3 regions of the Lysinibacillus pakistanensis genome follow, and region 1 is predicted to be linked to each of the others. Evidence: riboswitches for the same ligand, from Rfam matches in the RefSeq annotation. Region 1 holds a riboswitch; each other region holds the start of a gene.
What was found. A riboswitch is a leader RNA that binds a small molecule or an ion and turns the genes downstream of it on or off. The one in region 1 is predicted to bind thiamine pyrophosphate.
Positions count from the first base shown of each region.

Region 2: linked by a shared signal. The riboswitch ahead of QNH24_RS13535 (ABC transporter substrate-binding protein) and the one ahead of thiW (energy coupling factor transporter S component ThiW) in region 1 are both predicted to bind thiamine pyrophosphate.
Region 3: linked by a shared signal. The riboswitch ahead of thiM (hydroxyethylthiazole kinase) and the one ahead of thiW (energy coupling factor transporter S component ThiW) in region 1 are both predicted to bind thiamine pyrophosphate.

Region 1 is NZ_CP126101.1:1,012,653-1,014,911, forward strand. It holds gene QNH24_RS04725 (VWA domain-containing protein) at 1-565, shown strand, start outside; gene thiW (energy coupling factor transporter S component ThiW) at 705-1,193, opposite strand; TPP riboswitch at 1,307-1,414, opposite strand; gene QNH24_RS04735 (MFS transporter) at 1,490-2,259, opposite strand, start outside.
Region 2 is NZ_CP126101.1:2,745,091-2,747,349, reverse strand. It holds gene QNH24_RS13540 (hypothetical protein) at 1-934, shown strand, start outside; TPP riboswitch at 994-1,104, shown strand; gene QNH24_RS13535 (ABC transporter substrate-binding protein) at 1,264-2,259, shown strand, end outside.
Region 3 is NZ_CP126101.1:3,917,152-3,919,410, reverse strand. It holds gene thiD (bifunctional hydroxymethylpyrimidine kinase/phosphomethylpyrimidine kinase) at 1-75, opposite strand, end outside; gene thiM (hydroxyethylthiazole kinase) at 75-830, opposite strand; TPP riboswitch at 920-1,018, opposite strand; gene mbcS (acyl-CoA synthetase MbcS) at 1,266-2,259, shown strand, end outside.

The DNA of each region.
Region 1 (2,259 bases):
CTATAATGATGTTGCCTACGACGTACGTTTAGAATCGGATGGTTCATTTGTTATTACAGATCCTACCAATGAAGCAGCTTTTTTAGATGTTGTAGCTGTCAATGAAGCAGGAGAAGAACTTGAAACACAGCTTGAGGCTATTTCAGCCTCACAGATTCGGGCAGTTGTGCAAGCGGAGCCAGGGTTAATTTTCTTCCGTATCGCTGATGAAGATCAAGCTATTTTTCAAGCGGGTATAAGTGTACCTTATAGTGCTGAATATGAGTTACGACCTGTAAATGATAAGCTGGTGGAAGAACTGACAAAGCAAACGGGCGGCTCTGTTTTGAAAGAACCGAAGGAGGTATTTCGTGAATTTACGAAGAAAGGCGCAGATCGTCAAAATATAGCAACATGGCTTATATTAGCAGGTATGCTATTGTTCTTCATCGATATTACAATCCGACGCTTTGGTTGGAGCTTCTTTACTAAGTCGAAGAAAAAAGAGCAGCTTGTTGAAAATAAAACCACACAGGCAGAGGATACAAATGTTGCTCAGCTATTAAAGGGCATGAAGAAAAGATAATTTGGATTAAATGACAGTGCAAAATAAATGTTTATTTTGCACTGTTTTTGCGTTTTAATAGTGAAAAGGAAGAAGCTCTAGTTCAAAGGGAAACCCCCTGCTCAAAAATGGACAGGAGGGAATCCTTACTCTGGAAAATTTAACGAAAATTTTTAATAAGTGCAGTATTTCGTAAACTACTAGCAATTGCCACACCAAAAATAGCACCAATAATACTAGAGGTTAAAAAGGCAGGCATGAAAAACATTGCTGCTACGGATGTCCCCATTAAGATATATGCATATGGTACTGCAATGAGGGAGGCGATAATCCCAGTTCCTACTATTTCACCAACACCTGCTAGCCAAGGCATACCACTGTATTTATAAGCCAGTGCTGCACAAAATGCGCCAATGACACTGCCAGGAATGGCTAATAGGGAGCCTGTCCCTGTTAGAATACGAATAATCGCTGTAACAAGAGCAATGATAACAGTTGGTATTGGTCCGAGTAGAATGGCACCGATGACATTGATGGCATGTTGTATCGGATATGCGCGCGCAATCCCTGTTGGAATTGAAACGAAGGTAGAACCTGCTATGGCAATTGCCACTAATAAGGCCATGATTGTTAATTTTCGAACTGACATAAGTTACACTCCCTTGAAATATAAAATGAATAGTTATCGCCGCTAAACTGGCGAGCACAAAAAGGCCGCTCCCTGAAAACAATAGGAAGCGGCCTTGCATTTACATTTCAAAAAGCAAGATGTCGCCACTTCCCTCCGCTAGTATGAACTAGATCAGGTTCAAAGGGTCCGTATATAGAAATATACGTCTCAGCCTTTTAAAGACTCCCCTAGTGGTAATAATTATTCAATTTCTGTTTAGTATTGTAACAACATAAATGTATCATACTACTAATAATAGTCAATAACTTTTCAGGTTATTTAGAATTGGGCTGCATAAGATGCGGCGCTTTTTTCATTGTCCAGATAAGGGCAAGGAAGAAGCAAGCCATCAAAATAATAGCACCAAATATATAAGGGCTATTCATATTCCAATCAAATAAAATACCTGCCAATGCTGGACCAATCATATTCCCAAGACTCATATAAGCATTATTCAGACCTGCTGCAAATCCTTGCTCATTTTCAGCAAGCTTGGAGATCAGTGTGTTAACAGCAGGACGAATTAATGTTGTGGCTGTCGAGAAGATTGTCGCAACAACTAAAATAAGGGCAAACCCAGATACAAATAATATTAAGTAGATAGATATGGCTGCTATAAATAAATTGACTAATACGACCTTCATTTCACCGTAGCGATTAAAGAGTGGTGTAATGACAAACATTTGTACAACTACACCAAAAGCACCACCCACCACTAGAATAATAGCAATATCCCCAGGTGTATAATGAAACTTTTCTGTAACAAATAATGATAAAGTTGTTTGGAAATTAGCAATTCCGAACGAGAATACCATCATAATAATGAGCATAACAAAGTAAGGCATATGTACTGAACGTACCATTTGTTTCGCGAGATTGTCTTGCTTATGCATTTTTTGTGCTGCGTTTGGTTTGGTAGATGGTAATAAAAAGAACGATAAAATAGAAGCCAAAATAGCCGCAGCTCCAGCTGTATAAAATGGAAAATGTAAGCTAACATGTGATAAGAAACCACCAATACCGGGTCCTATCATAAAGCCAAGAG
Region 2 (2,259 bases), 1.7 Mb from region 1:
AGAAGTTAGTATCCCTGGTCGATCTGCTAATACATTATCTACAGCTGTCTTTGATGATGCAACGAACTCCTTTTATTATTACGAGGGTAATACCATTTATTCCTATGCACTCGATACACATATTGAAAAAGCGGAAGTAACAAGTGAATTCCCTATTTCAGAAATGTTAGTAAATGAAGATTGGCTTGCTTGGATGGCTGATGATAGGAATTCTGTGTTTGTAAAAAATAGAGAAACATTAGAGGTCAAAGGCTTTTCTACGGAAACTTTTATGGGTTTAGAAGATGATACGCTACTGACAGAAATGTCTGACACAAGGACAGGTCATACCATTTATAGCTTAACAAATTTGCGTACAAACGAGGTAAAACAATTTAAACAAGCCTTTGATAATAGTGCAGTAAGTCAGCCAATTTATCAGGACAATCAGTTGCTCCTACCAAGAGCCTTTAAAAAAGATGGAGTAGAAACGGTCAGCTTTACGCTCTATGATGTTGGAACGGAAAAAGAAAAACAATACGATTTACCTTTGAAAGGCATACATGACGTGGCACTTACTGACCATAAAATCTATGCCTCCTTTAGAACTGAAGATAGCTTAGAGACAGGATATGTTGATTTAGTAGATGGCTCCTATCATAAACTTGATGGTAAAAAAGCCCTTACTTTAACAGCCTATCAAAATAATCTTGCTATTTACGAATGGATACCGAAAGAGGAACATTACCGCTTTAGATTATATCAAGTCGAAGAAGATGGTTCATTAACACCACTTTACGCCTTTAAAGATGTTTCATTAGCTCTTTTAATACCACGTTATACAAAGGAAGGAACATTACAGGTATTTGGGCTAAATGAAAAGTATCTCACGGAGGATGGAATTCATGAAGCGAAAGATGATGCAATTAAAATATTTTTACAGCGTTATTATTAAATAGTGCCTTGTCATTTGCAGTGAGATATGGGTATAATAATCATCGAAAAGTTCATATGGAAAGAATGTAGGGGGGCTGGTAGTTGCCAGCTGAGATTGTGTCCGTTAGACGCTGACCCTTTGAACCTGATTTGGCTCGTACCAGCGTAGGGAACATCTATTCAAAAAAAGTAAATTTTTGATATTGATTGACAACGTCTGGGAGAAATCCTGGGCGTTTTTTTGTTAAATGTACATGTCTTGGGTGCAGACAATCCATAAATACGCTTTCTTCTGGTTAAAACATTCATTCATGAACACTTTCACACTATTTACTGGGAGGAATCAGCATGAAAAAATGGTTATTGGTTCTTATGGCTACCCTTTTAACATTAGCGGGCTGTAGCGAAAAAAAGGATGCCAACAAGGATGAGCATGCATTGAAAAAGATATCTGTTGTACTCGATTGGGCACCAAATACAAATCATACAGGGTTATATGTTGCTAAGAAATTAGGTTATTTTGAAGAGCAGGGCTTAGATGTTGATATATTACAACCTGGTGACGCAGGAGCGGATCAGCTTGTAGCATCTGGCAAGGCACAATTTGGCGTAAGCTATCAGGAGGGAATTACACAGGCTCGTGTACAGGGTGTACCTCTAGTATCGATTGCAGCGATTATTCAGCATAATACTTCTGGCTTTGCCTCAATAGCTTCTAAAGGCATTACATCACCGAAGAAATTTGAAGGGAAAACATATGGCGGCTGGGGAGCTCCATTAGAGCAGGCCGTACTACAATCATTAATGCAAACTGAAAATGCGGATATTAATAAATTAGATATTATTAATGCTGGTGATATAGATTTCTTTACAATGATGAAAAAAGATATTGATTTTGCATGGATTTATTATGCTTGGACTGGGATTGAAGCTGAGCTTCGTGGTGAAAAACTGAACATGCTGTATTTAACAGATTATAGTGACCAACTGGATTATTATACACCCGTTCTTGCTACAAATGAAAAAATGATTAAGGATGATCCAAAGACCGTTGAAGCATTTGTCGCTGCCGTGGCAAAGGGCTATGAATACGCGATCAGTAATCCAAGTGAGGCGGCAGATGTTTTACTTGAGGCAGTACCTGATTTAGATAAAGATCTTGTGCATAAAAGTCAGGAGTGGCTGGCAGATAAATATCAGGATGACGCTGCTCAATGGGGCGAGCAAAAGCTAGCTGTCTGGGAAAACTATGCGAAGTGGATGACTAGCAACAACGTTTTAGAGGGCGAATTTAACGCAGAACAAGCATTTACAAACGACTTTTTACCGAAAAAGGAGACGAAG
Region 3 (2,259 bases), 2.3 Mb from region 1:
AAAGGTTTTTAAATCAGCCTGTATACCAGCACCACCGCCACTATCAGATCCAGCAATTGTCGTAACAACCTGCATTATCGTTCACCGTCCTTTGAAAGACGATATAGTTCATTCAATATAGCAATTTGAAAATCACCGATGTATTGTGTAGTAGAACCGGCTTGTTCAGCAATTTTTTTATAACATCTTAGTACATCTACTAATTGGTAATAGGGCTGATTGTCGGATACAAAAGCAGCGCAACAAATGGCACTTAATAAGCAACCAGTACCAGTGACCTCTGCCATATGAGGATTTCCACCTGTAATCCATTGCTGGTGATTTCCATCAGTTATAAAATCTTTTTCACCTGTGACAATCACTATACAATGATACAACTGAGCAATTCTCTTCGCTTCATCCTCTAAGGAAATGGAACCTGTTCCACTGTCTACACCTTTTTGCTGCCATTTTATGTTGGCAATTGCGGCAAGCTCTCCAATATTGCAGCGAATTACTGCAAATTCAATCTCTTCTAACAGTTGTTTTACAGTTTGTTTTCGGTAGGTAGTGGCTCCAGCGCCAACTGGATCTAAAACTACAGGTATGCCAAGTGCATTGGCTTTTTTTCCTGCAAGTATCATGGATTCTTTCGTTTTGTCATTAAGGGTACCAATATTTATCAATAAGCTTGAGGCAATTGCAACCATTTCCTCGACCTCGTCATTGCCATCAGCCATAACTGGTGAGGCACCAATTGCTAATAGACCGTTTGCTTGAAAATTTGCCACTACATAATTTGTAATGCAATGAATTAGTGGGCTTTTTTTACGGATAGTTTGCAAAATCATTTTAAGTCCTCCTTTGTTGGATGGACGTAAGCGTGCAAAAAAGGCTCTTTTTTGTGCAAAAAATACACGCAAAAGAGCCTTTCATCAGTGAATAGATGTGAATTGCTCCCTACGTCAGTGTTAACTAACAGGTTCAAAGGGTCAGGTTTTACCTTCTCAACTCCAAATGAGTCCCCCTGCAATCATGCTTTTAGTTGACCAAAATGTACCATACTTTTCTTTCCTGTTCAATAGATAGTTTTTATCTTCATTCAGCAAATGTACTTCTGTAGCAACAGCTACAATTACACCAAGGCGAAATGATTGATGAACGTGACCGATGCCATATAGCAAAGTATGATAGTTGTCATGACTTTTCTAAAATAGAGTGCGAACCATTGAAAATAATAAAAATGGAGTTTTATAATGAGTCATAGCATAAGGGAGGCATTTGCCATGAAAAGACAGGATTTAATTGCACCTGAATGGTACAATATTACAGAGGAAATTGAAAAATATGCACAGGATGCAAACAAGAATGCGCTCATTATTTATGATGAAAATGATGATGTTCAATTTATTACATACGCACATTTACTTGCAAAGGCAAATCAGGCAGCACATGTTTTTACAAAACAAGGTTTAACAAAAGGTGATGTACTTATCGTGATGGTGCCTAGATCAGTAGAAGCCTATATTGTCTATATTGCCGCTCTAAAAGCCGGTATAACAATTATTCCTAGTTCAGAAATGCTAAGAGCAAAGGATATAGAATATCGTATAAACCACGCTAATGCAAAGGGCATTGTTGCTTATGAGCCATATATTGAGCAATTCGATAACGTGAAAAACTTACAGGGCTTGCAGCAATTCGTAATAGGTACTGCTCATGAACCTTGGCAGTCATTACTTCAAAAAATGCAAGAACAACCAACAGACTACATAAGTTCAACTCCAACGAAAAGTTCAGACAAGGCATTTTTAGCTTATACAAGTGGTACAACAGGCAATCCTAAGGCAGCCGTACATACACATAGCTGGGGATATGCACATTTACGAGCAACAGCTCCAAATTGGTTAGGCGTACAGGAAGATGACATTGTTTGGGCTACAGCAGCTCCAGGTTGGCAAAAATGGATTTGGAGTCCATTCCTTGCTACATTGGGAAGTGGTGCAACCGCATTTGTGTACAAGGGTAAATTTAATGCAGCAACATATCTCACACTTCTTGAGAAATTCAATATTAATATCTTGTGCTGTACACCAACTGAATATCGATTTATGGCTGCATTAGAAAATTTACAAGATTTTAATTTAGAAAGTGTTCGTGAAGCTGTCTCAGCAGGAGAGCCTCTAAATAGCGATGTAATAAAAGTGTTTGTGGATACTTTCGGTTTACAGGTAAGAGATGGCTATGGGCAAACTGAAAATACATTACTGGTTGGAACAA